3 regions of the Cronobacter sp. 153480017-3 genome follow, and region 3 is predicted to be linked to each of the others. Evidence: predicted binding sites of a transcription regulator. Region 3 holds the regulator's gene; each other region holds the start of a gene.

Region 1 (5,567 bases), on a different contig from region 3:
GACTGAGCCAGTCCGGCACGGTCAGACGGAAAGATTCGATCATTTTCATGTCGAAGCCGCGGAAGAAGGCGCTCAGCACGAACAGCAGCACAATGGCAGTCATCATGACTTTGGTAACGCGGTTCCAGCCGCTCTCTTCAACACCCTTGCCGATAAGAATGCCCAGCACCAGCCCCGGCACGGCGTTGCCCATGATCAGCTGCGCCGCGCCGCCAAAGACGGTGGCCCAGAAGCCCGATCTTTTCCCGGCGTCGATGGCGGCCAGCCAGAAAATCACCGGCATCACGGTGTTCACCAGCAGGTTAGCGGCAGGCACCAGCACTTTAACGGCGGTAACCTGAAGCGCTTCCGGCACGGCAGAGGCCGTGGTGTTGAGAAACGCCACCACCGCCATGCCGATAAGCCCGCAGGCAACCGCCATTTTTTTCGGGTTGTGCAGGGTGTCGGCGAGATTGCGGTTTTTCACCATCAGCGCCGCCGCGCCCCAGTTGGGAATAATGCGGTGATCGACATCCTGGGTGAACGCGCCCGCCGCGACGGAGGACGCCCAGGCGTTGAAGAAAAACCCTAACCCAAAGGAGAAATGCGAAGCCGGATCGCCTTCACAGGAGTTCAGCTCTCCTAACGTACGAAAGGCACCCATCCCTTGCGTGGTGGGCGCATGGAACATGCGTGCGGCCCCGGCGCCCACGCCGACGCCGACCAGGCCGCCGATGATGAGCGATTTTATTAAAATTATCAGGAACATTGGTCTGCCCTTTTAGTAACAATCAGCTGTGTTGCGTGACGAAATCCACCTTATCGAGATTGATGGCGGTCACGTTGACGGTCACGTCCAGCTCCACGCTGAAAGCCCGTCGTTCCCGGCGCAAAAAGAAAAACAGAAACGCTTCTTTACGCACCGTTTCCCGCGCATGAACAACCTGCACATCCTGTGGCTCTATACGCAGTAAGATGTGCGGCGAGGCTTTTATCACCGCCGCCTGTACCTGATTCAGGGCATCAGCGAACGCGCGAGCACGCGTGTCGCCTTTGCCTTTCACTCTCACCGTGGTGGTGAACTGTTCTTTCATACGTTATGCGCCGTATTTCTTTTTCCAGGCTTCCACCAGCCGCTCGCCCAGCTCTTCTTTATCCATAAAGCCGAAACCCAGCACGTTGCAGCCCTCGTTGATGGCGGTGACGCCCTCTTCCACCGAGCGCATTCCATATTTGGCCTTGTAGCCATGTTTAGTCTGTGCGGTGATAGCGCCCGCGCCGCCGCTGCCGCAAAACGAGATGCCGAACGTCGCGCCTTCGGTTTTCATCACGTCGCCAAGCTTCATATCCGCCGCGACACCCGGCACTACGACCGCGCGTGCGCCCGCTTTTTCCGCGCCCGCCGCCACTTTCTGGCCTTTGCCCAGACGATCGCCAATCACTACCGTAATCTGTTCCATGGTTCGCTCCTGAAGGTTAAAGATTCTCTTTCGCCACCTCGAAGTGCACCGACAACAGCCAGGCCTCTTCATCGGGCAGATTGCCGAACTGCGCCACAATTTCACGCGCCAGCGCCATCGAGCCTTCGGAGATCTCCTCAAACAGGCTCTCTTCCACCTCGGGCAGCGGCTCGCCTGTCACCGAGCGGTGCGCCATCGCCCGCACGTGTGAGCTGAGCATCTGCCGCTGCACGTCGTTGGGCATTATCTGGTGGCGCTCAAGGAGCGCGTAAACTTCATCCAGCATCCGCCCGGCAAGCGTCGCGGCATCCTCCGCGTGTCGACATCTGGCGTTGTTCATTACCGCTCCGTTATTCACTCTGCATACCTGATTAGTTGCGCTGAGGTAACACTAACGGCGGGTGTTAAAGGTTTGTAGCGAGTTGTTTTCCACTTCAAAGTGGAAAGGAGAGTGGCGGCAGTGATCTGTTCCACATAAAAGCCGTGAATGGATATAAACCACCAAATAACTGTGATGAATGTCACTGGCGGTCATGTCTGGCGTGGAAAAAAGAAAATAACGGGCTTGCGACGCCGCGCGCAAAAGGCGGCGGAGAATAAGCGTGGCTTATGACCGGGCGCAGAGGGAACGTGCGGCGGCGAACCGCCGCACAAAAAAGGGCTTAGCGATACTTCTTGTGGTAGGTGTTGCGGGTGGTTTTGAACTCTTCGGCGCTCGCCTGAGCCTCTTTGATTTTGCCTTCATCAACGAGCTTAAGCGCGCCGTCAATCTGGCTTACCAGCGTATCGAGACCGTGGCGGAAATCTTTCATTTCCGGGCTGTCAGCAGGCTTATCTTCGAGCTTCGGCGGGGTTTCTTTTTTGGCGTCCAGCGCCGCCTCGCGCATTTTTGTCAGCGCGGTTTTCATTTCTGCCGCATCGCTGGTCTTCTGCACGACTTTCAGGTTTTCATTGAGGGTGTCCATGTTGTCTTCCAGATCCGCCCACGCCGCGGCGCTGGTGAACAACAGAGAGGAGACCGCTAACATCGCTAATGCTTGCTTACGCATTGACTCACCTTTTTATTGTTATGACGAAAAAAAAGCGCCACAACGGGCGCCCTTGCCTTACTCACCGGCGATTTTCATCTCCGGCAGCAGTACTGAACCACACTGAATATTGCTACGTGTTTCGATATCGTCACCAATGGTAACCATATTGCGCCACATCTCTTTCAGGTTGCCGGCGATGGTGATTTCACTCACCGGATACTGAATTTCGCCGTTTTCCACCCAGAAGCCCGCCGCGCCGCGCGAGTAATCGCCGGTGATACCGCTGACGCCCTGGCCCATCAGCTCGGTGACGACCAGGCCGGTGCCCATCTCTTTCAGCAGTTGCTCAAAGCTCAGGCCGCGGCCTTTGATGCGCCAGTTGTGGATGCCGCCCGCGTGACCGGTGCTTTTCAGCCCCAGCTTGCGCGCAGAGTAGTTGGTGAGCAGCCACTGTTGCAGCACGCCGTCTTTGATGATGTCGCGGCGCGAGGTCGCCACCCCTTCGCTGTCGAACGGCGTGGAGGCGAGGCCTTTCAGAAGATGCGGATGCTCTTCAATCGTCAGCCACTCCGGCAGGATCTGCTTGCCAAGCGAATCGAGCAGGAACGTAGATTTACGGTACACCGCGCCGCCGCTGATGGCGCCGACCAGATGACCGAACAGCCCGGTCGCCACTTCGCGGCCAAAAATCACCGGCGCTTTCATGGTCGGCAGTTTGCGCGGCGAGAGGCGCGACAGCGTGCGGCGGGCGCACTCTTCACCCACCCACTCCGGCGATTGCAGATCGCCCAGCGCGCGGCCAATGGTGTAGGCGTAGTCGCGCTCCATGTCGCCGTTCTCTTCGGCAATCACGCAGCTGGAGAGCGAATGGCGTGTCGAGCAGTAGCTCTGCAACATGCCGTGGCTGTTGCCGAACACTTTGATGCCGTAGTGGCTGTTAAAGCTGCCGCCTTCGGTATTGGTGATGCGTTTATCGGCCTTTAAAGCCGCCTGTTCGGCGCGCGCGGCGTAGTCGATAGCCTGTTCCGGTTCGATCTCGGCCGGATGGAAGAGATCAAGATCCGGGGCGTCGAAAGCCAGCAGATCTTTTTCCGCCACGCCCGCGCACGGGTCTGGCGAGGTGTAACGGGCGATATCCAGCGCCGCCTGTACGGTGCGGGCGATAGCGTCCGGGCTTAAATCGGTCGACGAGGCGCTGCCTTTGCGATTCTGGTGATAAACCGTGATGCCAAGCGCCCCGTCGCTGTTGAACTCGACGTTCTCCACCTCACCGTAGCGGGTGCTGACGCTGATGCCGGTCGTTTTGCTGACCGCCACTTCCGCGCCGTCCGACTTGCCGGACGCCAGCTCCAGCGCCTGAGAAACCGCCTGTTCCAGCGCTTTGCGCTGCGCTTCAACTTGTGTGATTACTTTCATCGCGAGTGCCATAATGTAAGGTGAAACTGAAAAGCCACATTTTGTGAGTCTAACAGAGAACCATTTCGCAGTGCGCGCCTTAACTGGTAGTATTAGCCTCTTTTTTTGAGGAGCCTGAGATGACAAAGCAGCCCGATGACTGGCTCGATGAAGTGCCCGATAACGAAAACGATGACGACGATGATGAGATTATCTGGGTCAGCAAAAGTGAAATTAAACGCGACGCCGAAGAGCTGAAGCGCCTTGGCGCTGAACTGGTCGATCTCGGTAAAAACGCGCTGGATAAAATCCCGCTGGACGACGATCTGCGCGCGGCCATTGAACTGGCGCAGCGCATTAAGAAAGAAGGCCGCCGCCGCCAGATGCAGCTTATCGGCAAAATGTTGCGTCAGCGTGACGACGAACCGATCCGCCAGGCGCTCGATAAGCTGAAAAACCGCCATAACCAACAGGTGGCGCTGTTCCATAAGCTGGAACAGCTGCGCGATCGTCTGATCGAAGAAGGCGACGATGCGGTGCCGGACGTGCTGAACCTGTGGCCGCAGGCAGATCGCCAGCAGCTGCGTTCGCTTATCCGTAACGCCAAAAAAGAGAAAGAAGGCAATAAACCGCCGAAATCCTCACGCCTGATTTTCCAGTATCTGCGCGAACTGGCGGAAAGCGAGCAGTAATCCCTCCCGGCTCAGGCGCTGCCTGAGCTGTTTCCCCTTTTCTATTCCTTTTAGTGATAGTTTATGACCGCTTTTAAGGCGTCTCTTAACGCCGGACATGACTCCGCTTTTATTGGCTGAATCGTTAAAGCTAAAGCTGCTCACATTCACGATTTTGACTGTAATGATGATTACATTTTCATCTCTAATTTAATGCGAATCACAATTACCTTCGCAAAAACCGGCTTTTTTTAGACAGTTGAAAACGATCACGTTTTCTTAACCTGCGATCCGCCAGGCTGCACGGGCAAAGCTAAAAACGATTCAGCTAAAAGGAAGAAAAGATGAATAAAACCGTATGGCTTACCCCGCTTGCCCTGCTGATTTCTGCTCAGGTGAGCGCGCAAACCTGGGTGCTGACCGATGCTGAACAGGGCGTCGAGAAAGGAAACTGGCAAATCAGCAGCCAAAAGCTGAAGCTTTCCGGCGCGCCGTTCAGCATTGAGCAGAAAGTGCTTCATGGCGGCAAGCAGGAAGGCAGCAAAATCATCACCATCACCAGTAAAGACGGCCTGACCATTACGTTAAGCCCGACGCGCGGTATGAACCTGCTGCGCGCCGACGGTTTTGGCGTGCGCATGGGCTGGGATTCGCCAGTGAAAGAAGTGGTTAACCCGGCGTATATCAACCTGGAAAGCCGCAACGGGCTGGGCTGGCTGGAAGGCTTCAACGAGATGATGGTGCGTTGCGGTTATGAATGGACCGGTCACCCGACCACTGCTGACGGTCAGCTTTACACGCTGCACGGCAAAGCGGGCAATACGCCTGCCTCACGCGTGGAAGTGGAAGTGAGCGACAACGCGCCGTATGAAATCAAAGTGCGCGGCCTGCTGAAAGAGAGCACGTTCAAGAAAGCGGATTTGCAGACCCTGACCGAGCTGCGCTACGTGCCAGGCAGCAACAGTTTCAGCATCAACGATGTACTGACCAACCACGCGGATTACCCGCACGACTACCAGATTATCTACCAC
Region 2 (5,567 bases), on a different contig from region 3:
GCTCGATGCGCGTAATGGCCTGGTCGGCCCAGTCCCAGATAAAACCGCCCTGCAGGCGCGGATACTGGCGGAACGCGGCCCAGTAATCGGCAAAATTCCCGAGGCTGTTGCCCATCGCGTGCGCGTATTCGCAGAGGATCAGCGGGCGGGTTTCGCCAGGCATTGAAATCCACTTTTTGATCGACCATTTCGGCACCGCAGGAATCAGCTGGTCGGTCTCTACGCGCGCGTACATCGGGCAGATGATGTCGGTCGCGCGGGTATCTGCCCCGCCGCCTTCATACTGCACCGGGCGCGTCGGGTCCTGATGCTTGATCCAGTTATAGAGCGCGGTGTGGTTCGCGCCGTTGCCAGACTCATTGCCGAGCGACCAGATAATAATGCTCGGGTGGTTACGGTTGCATTTCACCATGCGCGTGACGCGCTCGCTGTACGCGCCAAGCCACACCGGATCGTCCGAAAGACGGCTCATCGGCTCCATGCCGTGGGTTTCGATATTGGCTTCGTCCACCACGTACAGCCCGTAGCGGCTGCACAGTTCATACCAGCGCGGCTGGTTGGGGTAGTGCGAACAGCGCACGGCGTTGAAGTTGTTCTGCTTCATCAGCAGGATGTCCTGCACCATCGCCGCCTCGTCCACCGCCTGGCCTTTTTCCGGGTGATGCTCGTGACGGTTAACGCCGCGGATCAGCAGCGGCTGGCCGTTGAGCGTCAGCAGGCCGTTGTTGATTTCCACGCGACGAAAGCCGACGTCGTGCGCCTCAGAGACCAGCGGCATGCCGTCGGCGTCCAGCAGCGTCACCACCGCGCGGTACAGGTGCGGCGCTTCGGCGCTCCACAGCAGCGGGTTGTCAACGTCAAGCGAGAGCGTGACGCGTTCGGCGTAGTTGCCACGCTCATCAATCGGGGCGGAGCCGAGCGGCAACGTCTGGCTCGCGATTTCGTTTTCGCCGTGCCACAGCGCGAGAGTGACGCTAAGCCCGCGCGCGGCGGGCGTCACTTCCACCTCGCTGAACAGCGTGGCGTGACGCAGCGACGGCGCAAGCTCAGTATGCACGCGCACATCGGCCAGCGCCTGCTCCGGGAGATGCAGCAGGCTGACCGGGCGGAAAATGCCGCTCATGCGCCACATATCCTGATCTTCCAGATAAGTGCCGTCCGACCAGCGCAGCACCAGCACGCACAGGCGGTTGCGGCCCGCGTGCAGCACGCCGGTAAGATCGAACTCCGCCGGCAGGCGGCTGTCCTGCGAATAGCCCACCCACTGACCGTTACACCAGAGATAAAACGCCGAATTCACGCCGCCGAAGACAATGCGCGTGCGGCCCGTCTCCAGCCACGCCTGCGGCACCTCGATATCGCGCGAATAGCAGCCGGTCGGGTTGTCGTCCGGCACAAACGGCGGATTCACCGGGATCGGGTAGCGCACATTGGTGTAGATCGGCGTGTCGTAGCCTTCCATCTGCCAGTTTGACGGCACCGGCGTGGCGCGGGCGTCGCTGAGATCCGCCGCCAGCCAGACTTCAGGCACCTGGTGAGGGCTGGTGAAAAAGCTGAACTGCCATTCGCCGTCGAGCGACAGCACGGCGTCGGATGGCTCTCCCCGGCGCGCCTGATCGGCGTCGCGCCAGCCGTGCAGCGGCGTATGGGACGGCAGACGGTTAACGCTGGTGATCGCCGGGTTTTGCCAGTCATTGCGGGCAAGGATCGTCGCCAGCGGGCGCGTCTGAAGTTCGTTAAAAGCGGTCGTGGTGGGGTTTTCTGTCATGATGGTTCCCTGGAAACAATAAAAATGTCGTGCGCTAACATAAAGGATCAGCATGGCGGGAAACCGGACAGATCGCGAATAGCGGCGTTGCAGAATGCGATCCTGGATCACATCATGACGCAGGTAGGATCGTGAATTGCGATCTGCGTCACAGCAGCGATGTTAGCGCACGACATTACGCGCCAGAAATTGACTTTATCGCGCGCCATCGCCGATGATTCAGGCTACACAGGCAGAGGAATGGCGATGAAAAAACGACTCAGCACGCTGGATGACGTGGCGCAGAAAGCCGGGGTGTCGCACCAGACTGTGTCGCGCGTGCTTAATAAGCCAGAGATGGTTTCGCCCGCGACGCGCCAGCGGGTGCTGGAGGCGATGGACGCCTTACAGTTTGTGCCAAACCGCAGCGCGCAGCTGCTGGCCGGGAAAGCCACCCGCACGCTCGGGTTTATCACCGTTTCTCTGGCGCTGCATGCGCCCTCGCAGATTGCCGCCGCCATTAAAAGCCACGCCGCGCGGGCGGACTACAGCGTGGTGATCGCCACGCTGGAAACCGGCACGCTGGCGGAGTTGCAGCGCTCGCTCAATGAAATGCGCGCGCAGAAAGTGGATGGCGTCATTATCAACCTGCCGCTCGGGGCGGAAGCGGCCGCAAGCCTCGTTAACGACAACAGCGATCTGCTGTGCCTGTTTCTCGACGTGCCCGCCGACAGCGACGTCTTTCACGTAAGCTTTGACCCGCGCGACGGCTCGCGCCAGAGCGTGGAGTTTCTGCTGAACGGCGGGCATCAGCGCATCGCGCTGCTCGCGGGGCCCGAACACTCTGTGGCGTCCGGCATGCGTCTCGCCTGCTGGCAGGAGGTGCTGGACGCGCACGGGCTGGCCCCCTGCGCGGTATTACACGGCGACTGGAGTTCGAAAGACGCCTGGCAGCAGACGCTGAGCCTGTTCCGCACCCGGCGCGATATCACGGCGCTGGTGGTGGCGAACGATCAGATGGCGTTCGGCGCCATGAGCGCGCTGGATGAGCTGGGCCTGCGCGTGCCGCAGGATGTCTCGGTGATTGGCTATGACGACACGCCGGACAGCGCCTATTTCATTCCGCCGCTTACCACCGTCGAGCAGGATTTCAACCGGCTGGGCGCGCAGGCGGTGAGCCGCATGGTGGCGCGCCTCACGGGACACGGCGAGAGCGGCTCCACCCTGCTGCCGACCCGCTTTATCGAACGCCGCTCTACCGCGCCGCTGGGCGACCGCAACGCCTCTCGCGAACGGCTGCTCGATGAGATGGCGCGCCTGGTGAAAGCCCTGCGCGAGTGCTGAGCCTCAGCGCGCTTTATCTTCCTGCTTCATTCGCGCGCGGATGCCGCCGTCAATGGTGGTGGTGTCCGCCATCGGCGTATAGATTGCGCCGGTCGTCGGGGCCAGCGGCTGCGCTTTTTCCACCGAGCGGTTAATCACTTTCGCGGAGAGTTTTTCCGTCATATCCGGGAACAGATGGTGCGATAAATTCGACGAGCGCGCCTTCCAGCCCACCGGGATCTCCTCTTGCGGTTTAAAGCAGGCTTTGACCATCGCGTCGATGACTTTCTCCGGCGAATCCATCGCGGCCATGCGCGGCGCGTGGCCGGTATAGTTGGCGGCGTGCGTCCACCACGGGGTATCCACCGCCCACGGCATGATGGTCGCCACTTTGATGTCGTGGTAATCGTTAAGCCGCAGCTCTTCGTTAATGGTGCGACCGAGGCTCAGCACGGCGGCTTTGGTGGCGGCGTAGCTCGACTGAAACGCCAGCGGCACTTCGCTGTCCACCGAGCCGGTGTTAATCAGCACGCCGAAGCCCTGGGCGATAAAATGTTTCATCGCCACGTGCGCGCCGTAAATCACGCCTTTCAGATTCACATCCACCAGCCGCTCATGATCGGCTATCGGGATCTCCCAGAACCAGCCGAGCGCCCCGATACCGACGTTATTGATCCAGACGTTAATCGGCCCGAAGCGCGCAATCGCCGCCTGCGCCAGGCGCTCCACCTGATCCGGCTGGCTGACGTCTGTCTCTACCGCCAGCGCGTGGCCGTTGTCAGCGTTAATCTCCTGCGCCAGCGCCTCCAGCGCCTCACCCCGACGCGCCGCCAGCACGACGTTCGCGCCGCGCTTAGCGAGCGCCAGCGCAGCCCCGCGACCAAAACCGCTCGACGCCCCGGTGATAACGATAGTGGTGTTGATCATTCGTTCTTCAGACATAGCGGCCCCTCTTTTTATCAGCAGATTGCCGCGCCGCTTCAGGCCCGAAGGGCGGCGCGGCCCAGCTTTCAGTCTGGACCGGGATGCGCAGAACGCAAAAAGATGGCTTTTATTCGCCAGCTGATCCTGAACTTAAAACCGGTTCGTTTGAGGGGAGACGGGTATTAGGGATTTGGTATGGGCGTGGGCGGAATTAAACAGTATCTTTTGAGTTATGATACCAGGTGAAGTCAGCGCGGTTCAGCCCAGATGTGAATGCAAGCAATCACAATACAAATTGTACAAACAGATAAAGCGTCATTCAGGGAGAACAAAGATGAGTTTTGAGCGAAAAAAGGAACGTGCACTTACCATGATGGAAAGTAAAAACATGTGGCGCAGCAACTATGCCCCTCCTCTGTTGCGTCTGTTATGGAAGTCAGGATTAAAAATCCCTCCCTTACCTTTCGCGTCGTTCTGGCAAGTAACATTAATTATGGGATTCGGGTTTAGCCTTGTATGGGGGCTCGTTATGTGGTTTTTCACATGGCAAGCAATGGGCGTCCAACCTTCCTCGGCGATATTAAGGAGCCTCGCAGGTGGGCTTCTGTTCGGCATAATCATGGCAGCGTTTCATAGCTGGCGTAAAAAGGCCAATAATTTGCCTGACTGGAAAGACCTGTAAATGGCCTGCGAACGGCTCTGTATCGCTTACAGCCCGGTCATGCTAAAAGCGCCTTATGCCAAATGGGCGTTATCACATTCGCACCTGTCTTAGTGAGACTGTTTCACGCGGTTAATCAATGATGGCTGGCTTAGCCGTGACGTGTGGCCTGAAAGAAACCTCTTGCGATCCATCCATTCTTTCGGTTTCGCTGACAAAAAAGGATGGCGCCAGGCCATCCTTTTTCTTTCAGGGAAAACGCCGGCCACTCAGGCTCGAAGACCGCCCGCCAGCAGCGTAAACACCTCGATCATTTTCGGCAGCGCTTCTTCGGGCTCCGGGCTTGCGGCCACCCACAGCGCGGCATTGAGCGCCGCGCCGTTCAGCAGCCGCGCGGCGGCGTCGGCATCCACCGGTTTGATTATCCCGCTCGCCATCATGCTGATAACGGTCTCGCGCGTGGCGTCGAGGCAGCTATTCTGGCTCGGCCACTGCGCCGGATCGCCGAGAAACGCCGGGCCATCCAGCAGCACGATGCGCCGCACCTCTTCATCCAGCGCCATCTGAATATAGGCGACGCCTTCGGCGATCAGCGTTTCCCAGGGGTCTTCGACGCCTGCGGCGGCCGCTTTCGCGCGCTGCGCCATCTCGCCGTCCACCTGGGCGACCACGGCGGCGAGCAGCCCTTTTTTATCGCCGAAATTATGATACAGCGCGCCGCGCGTCAGCCCGACGCTGGCGGTGAGTTCATCCATTGAAGCCGCCGCAAACCCTTTCTCAGCAAACGCCTTTCGCGCCGCCGCGATGAGCTTCGCGCGGTTTTCTTCCATGGTATCGATGCGCCGTCTTGCGGCCATAAAATCTCCTTTTCACATACGCGACGTATTTCAATTGACATACGCAGCGTATGTG
Region 3 (5,567 bases):
GAGTGATCCGCACCAAAGCATCAACAAAATGAATCACAACCGGTATAGTAATTAGCGAACTAATAAAAGACATCAGCTATGGCCGACATTACTCCCGCAGAACTTCCTGCACTGAACACCGATTCCTCACACTTTCAGCCAATGCCGGGAGTCAGCAATCCACACCTGCAAACCATGCTGCCGCGCGTGCTGCGCCGCCGTTTGCAGTTTGAGCCGCACTGGCAGCGTCTGGATCTGCCGGACGGCGATTTTGTCGACCTGGCGTTTAGCGAAAACCCTGACCAGGCGCGTCATAAACCGCGTCTGGTGGTGTTTCACGGTCTGGAAGGCAGCCTGCACAGCCCTTACGCCCACGGCCTTATCCATGCGGCGAAAGCGCGCGGCTGGCTCGGCATGGTGATGCACTTTCGCGGCTGTAGCGGCGTGCCAAACAAACTGGGGCGCATCTATCATTCGGGCGAAACCGAAGACGGCACCTTTTTCCTGCGCTGGCTGGATGAGCGCTACGGCACCGTGCCGACAGCGGCGGTGGGCTATTCGCTCGGCGGCAATATGCTCGGCTGCCTGATGGCGGAGATTGACGCCAGCTTCCCGCTGACGGCAGGCGTGATTGTGTCCGCGCCGTTTATGCTCGAACACTGCTGCAACCATATGGAAAAAGGCTTTTCACGCTTTTATCAGTTCTATCTGCTGAACCTGCTGAAAGCCAACGCCACCCGCAAGCTGAAGGCCTGGCCCGGCACGCTGCCGATTGAACTCGCCCAGCTTAAGCGCCTGCGCCGCATCCGCGATTTCGATGATTTGATCACGTCGAAAATTCACGGCTTTAGCGATGCCGTCGATTACTATCGCCAGTGCAGCGCGATGCCGCGCCTCGCCAGCATCACCCGTCCGACGCTGATTATCCACGCCAAAGACGACCCGTTTATGGATCATCACGTGATCCCCGACACCACCACGCTGCCTGCTAATATTGAATATCAACTGACAGAGCATGGCGGTCACGTGGGCTTTGTCGGCGGCACGCTGCGTCAGCCCAAAATGTGGCTGGAACAGCGCATTCCTGACTGGTTAACGTCTTATCTGGACCGATAAATGATCATTCCCTGGCAAGAGATCGCGCCCGACACCCTGGAGCGCCTGATTGAAGCCTTCGTCTTGCGCGAAGGCACCGATTATGGTGAACATGAACGCTCGCTTGAGCAAAAGGTCGCCGACGTGCGGCGTCAGTTGCAAAGTGGCGAAGCCGTTCTGGTGTGGTCTGAGCTGCACGAAACGGTCAATATCATGCCGCGTTCGCAGTTTCGCGGTTAACGTTGCCAGGCGGAGCCTTGCCCCGCCGCTTCAGGGAGTTGTCTCGCTATGTCTGCCAAACATCCGGTTATCGCCGTCACAGGCTCCAGCGGCGCGGGAACCACCACCACCAGCCTCGCGTTTCGTAAAATTTTCGCCCAGCTGAATCTCCGTGCCGCCGAAGTGGAAGGCGACAGCTTTCACCGCTACACGCGCCCGGAAATGGACATGGCTATTCGCAAAGCGCGCGATCTTGGCCGCCATATCAGTTACTTCGGCCCGGAGGCGAACGATTTCGGCCTGCTGGAGCAAACCTTTGTGGAGTACGGGCTGACCGGCAAAGGACAGTCGCGTAAATATCTGCACACCTATGACGAAGCGGTGCCGTGGAATCAGGTGCCCGGCACGTTTACGCCGTGGCAGCCGCTGCCGGAGCCGACGGACGTGCTGTTTTACGAAGGGCTGCACGGTGGCGTGGTGACGCCGCAGCATGACGTGGCGAAGCATGTCGATCTGCTGGTGGGCGTGGTGCCTATCGTCAACCTGGAGTGGATACAGAAGCTCATCCGCGATACCAGCGAGCGCGGCCACTCGCGCGAGGCGGTGATGGATTCCGTGGTGCGCTCGATGGAAGATTACATTAACTACATCACGCCGCAGTTCTCACGCACCCATATTAACTTCCAGCGCGTGCCGACGGTGGACACCTCCAATCCGTTCGCCGCGAAAGGCATTCCGTCGCTTGATGAAAGCTTCGTGGTCATTCACTTCCGCAATCTGGATAACATCGATTATCCGTGGCTTTTGGCGATGCTGCAGGGCTCGTTTATCTCACATATCAATACGCTGGTGGTGCCGGGCGGGAAGATGGGGCTCGCGATGGAGCTTATTATGCTGCCGCTGGTGCAGCGGCTGATGGAAGGAAAACAGATAGCGTGACGGCGATGCCCGGTGGCGCTGCGCCTGCCGGGCCGTCCGTCATCTCATGACGCTTCAATCACTTCATACGAATGGGTGATATTGACCCCTTTGCCGAGCATCAGCGCCACTGAGCAATACTTCTCTGCCGACAGATCCACCGCGCGCGACACTGCCGCGTCTTTCAGGGCTTTGCCCGTCACCACAAAATGCAGATTGATATGCGTAAACAGACGCGGCGCTTCTTCGCGACGCTCTGACGTCAGCTTCACTTCGCAGTCGGTCACGTCGTGACGACCTTTTTGCAGAATAGAGACAACATCAATCGCGCTGCAGCCACCTGCGGCCATCAAAACCATTTCCATCGGGCTCGGCGCTTTGTCGCCAGAGTTGCCGTCCATCAGGATCTGATGCCCGGAGGCGGACTCGCCCAGGAAGGTTAACCCTTCCACCCATTTCACTCGTGCATGCATGTTAATCACTCCAGGCTATTCATTTTTCTGACAGATTACGCGCGCGCGACGTCAGAGGCAATGGAAGGGCGACCTGCGTCAAGCTGAAACGAGACAACAGGAGACACCTGAGAAAAGCTATGCTAAAACAGTCTGGATGCAGCGGCGATACATTGATGTTACGCATGTATGCAGAGGAGAAGATAATTTATCGGCTGCGACGTCCACGGACAGCCAACTTCCCAGGACTCGGGAAGATGATGAATGCAAAGCCAGACAGGGGTTACGCGCCCTGTCTTTGGAGCCAGTTTAAAACAGAGGATAACCGCGCATGGTGCTTGGCAAACCGCAAACAGACCCGACTCTTGAATGGTTCTTGTCACATTGCCACATTCATAAGTATCCATCTAAGAGCACGCTGATTCACCAGGGTGAAAAAGCGGAGACGCTGTATTACATCGTTAAAGGCTCAGTGGCAGTGCTGATCAAAGATGAAGAGGGCAAGGAGATGATCCTCTCGTACCTGAATCAGGGTGACTTCATCGGCGAACTGGGTTTGTTCGAGGAAGGTCAGGAACGCAGCGCCTGGGTTCGCGCTAAAACTGCCTGTGAAGTGGCTGAAATCTCCTACAAAAAATTCCGTCAGCTGATCCAGGTTAACCCGGATATTCTGATGCGTCTCTCCTCGCAGATGGCTCGCCGCCTGCAAGTTACCTCTGAGAAAGTGGGCAACCTCGCCTTCCTCGACGTGACTGGCCGCATCGCGCAGACCCTGCTGAATCTGGCGAAACAGCCGGACGCGATGACCCATCCGGACGGGATGCAGATCAAAATCACGCGTCAGGAAATCGGCCAGATCGTCGGCTGCTCCCGCGAAACCGTTGGCCGCATTCTGAAAATGCTCGAAGATCAAAACTTGATATCCGCCCACGGCAAAACCATCGTGGTTTACGGAACCCGCTAAAAAAGCAAAAAACGGCGTGTCGCTTCGGTAACACGCCGTTTTTGTATCTATACTTCTCCCCTATGTGGCGTCGTCTTATCTATCACCCTGAAATTAATTACGCTTTACGGCAAACGCTCATCTTAAGCCTGCCGGTGGCGGTCGGGTTGATGCTGGGCCATCTTCAACAAGGGTTGCTGTTCTCGCTCGTTCCCGCCTGCTGCAACATTGCCGGTCTCGATACCCCGCACAAACGCTTTTTTAAACGCTTGATCATCGGCGCATCGCTGTTTGCGCTGAGCAGTCTGGCGGTGCAGCTGTTGCTGCTGCAGTCTGTGCCGCTGCCGCTCATTCTGCTGATGCTGGCGCTGCTGCTTGGCGTGACGGCGGAAATCAGCCCGCTGCATGCGCGTCTGTTGCCCGCCTCGCTCATCGCGGCCATCTTTACGTTAAGCCTCGCCGGCAATATGCCCATCTGGCAGCCTATGCTGCTCTATGTGCTCGGCACGCTCTGGTATGGCGCGTTTAACGGTTTCTGGTTCTGGCTGTGGCGCGAGCAGCCGCTGCGTGAATCGTTAAGCCTGATTTATAAAAGCCTCGCCGACTACTGCGAAGCCAAATACAGCCTGCTGACGCGCCACACCGAGCCGGAACAGGCGCTGCCGCCGCTGCTGGTGCATCAGCAAAAAGTGGTGGATCAAATAAGCCAGTGCTATCAGCAGTTGCAGATGCTTTCCGCCACTAAGCAGAACGGTTACAAGCGCCTGCTGCGCACGTTTCAGGTGGCGCTGGATCTCCAGGAGCACATCTCGGTGTCGCTGCATCAGCCCGGCGAAGTGCAAAAACTGGTGGAGCGCAGCCACGCCGAAGCGGTGTTGCGCTGGACGGCGCAGACCGTCGCCACGCGGCTGCGCACGCTCTCTGACGACATTCTCTACCACCGCTATTCGCACCGCTTCTCGATGGATAAGCAGGTCGAGGCGCTGGCGAAAATCGCCCGCCAGCACCCGGATAACCCGGTTGGCCAGTTCTGCGAATACCATTTCAGCCGCATCGCACGCGTGCTGCGCACCCAGCGCCCGCTCTACGCCCGTGACCTGATGGACAGCGGTAAGCGCCGCCTGCCGCTGCTGCGGGCGCTGAAAAGCTATTTGTCGCTGAAATCCGCCGCGCTGCGCACCGCCGCGCGTCTGGGCGTGATGCTGGCGGCGGCGGGGTTGTTAGGGAGCGCCTTCCAGTTGCCGAAGCCGTACTGGATCCTGATGACGGTGCTGTTCGTCACCCAAAACGGCTATGGCGCGACGCGCGTGCGTATCCTGCACCGGGCGGGCGGCACGCTGGCGGGGCTGATTATCGCGGGCATCACGCTGCACCTGAAAGTGCCGCAGGGCTATACCCTGCTCGGCATGCTGCTAGTGACGTTAATCAGTTATCTGATAATCCGGCGACACTACGGCTGGGCGATGATTGGCTTTACCGTCACGGCGGTCTATTCGCTGCAAATCCTGACGCTCAACGGCGAGCAGTACATCGTGGCGCGCCTGATAGACACCCTGTCCGGCTGTCTTATCGCGTTCGGCGGCATGGTCTGGCTCTGGCCCCAGTGGCAAAGCGGCCTGCTGCGCCAGAACGCGCATGACGCGCTGGAGGCAGACCAGGAGGCGCTGCGCCTGATCCTGAGCGGCGACCCGCAACCCGGCCCGCTCGCCTGGCAGCGTATGCAGGTCAACCAGGCGCATAACGCGCTCTATAACTCGCTCAATCAGGCTATGCAGGAGCCCGGCTTTAACAGCCGTTATCTGGAGGATATGCGCCTGTGGGTGACGCACAGCCAGTTTATTGTCGAGCACATCAACGCGATAACGACGATGGCGCGCGAGCAAACCGCGCTGCCGCCAGAAACCGCAGCGCGCTACTTACAGGCGTGTGAGATTGCGCTACAGCGCTGCCAGCAGCGGCTT

Evidence for each region. The regulator CRP, encoded in region 3, controls carbon source genes, mostly activating them, when cyclic AMP is high. The targets are predictions, from matches to a motif close to ATGTGANNNNNNTCACAT.
Region 1: the regulator CRP is predicted to act here: its motif matches at 1,898-1,915, upstream of ACUW6V_RS09755 (glycine dehydrogenase).
Region 2: the regulator CRP is predicted to act here: its motif matches at 1,905-1,922, upstream of ACUW6V_RS15805 (beta-galactosidase).

Annotation. Positions count from the first base shown of each region.
Region 1 covers NZ_JBSEYN010000003.1:399,262-404,828, forward strand. The annotation lists gene ACUW6V_RS09740 (DUF4311 domain-containing protein) at 1-748, opposite strand, end outside; gene ACUW6V_RS09745 (DUF4312 family protein) at 771-1,073, opposite strand; gene ACUW6V_RS09750 (SFCGS family glycine-rich protein) at 1,077-1,439, opposite strand; gene ACUW6V_RS09755 (glycine dehydrogenase) at 1,456-1,797, opposite strand; gene cybC (cytochrome b562) at 2,102-2,488, opposite strand; gene pmbA (metalloprotease PmbA) at 2,546-3,898, opposite strand; gene yjgA (ribosome biogenesis factor YjgA) at 4,006-4,557, shown strand; gene ACUW6V_RS09775 (aldose 1-epimerase family protein) at 4,881-5,567, shown strand, end outside.
Region 2 covers NZ_JBSEYN010000007.1:46,568-52,134, reverse strand. The annotation lists gene ACUW6V_RS15805 (beta-galactosidase) at 1-1,768, opposite strand, end outside; gene ACUW6V_RS15800 (LacI family DNA-binding transcriptional regulator) at 2,015-3,091, shown strand; gene ACUW6V_RS15795 (SDR family NAD(P)-dependent oxidoreductase) at 3,095-4,012, opposite strand; gene ACUW6V_RS15790 (DUF6404 family protein) at 4,329-4,676, shown strand; gene ACUW6V_RS15785 (TetR/AcrR family transcriptional regulator) at 4,925-5,512, opposite strand.
Region 3 covers NZ_JBSEYN010000004.1:45,178-50,744, forward strand. The annotation lists gene ACUW6V_RS11005 (NUDIX hydrolase) at 1-6, shown strand, start outside; gene ACUW6V_RS11010 (hydrolase) at 79-1,095, shown strand; gene ACUW6V_RS11015 (YheU family protein) at 1,096-1,314, shown strand; gene ACUW6V_RS11020 (phosphoribulokinase) at 1,363-2,232, shown strand; gene ACUW6V_RS11025 (OsmC family protein) at 2,277-2,684, opposite strand; gene crp (cAMP-activated global transcriptional regulator CRP) at 2,995-3,627, shown strand; gene ACUW6V_RS11035 (YccS/YhfK family putative transporter) at 3,690-5,567, shown strand, end outside.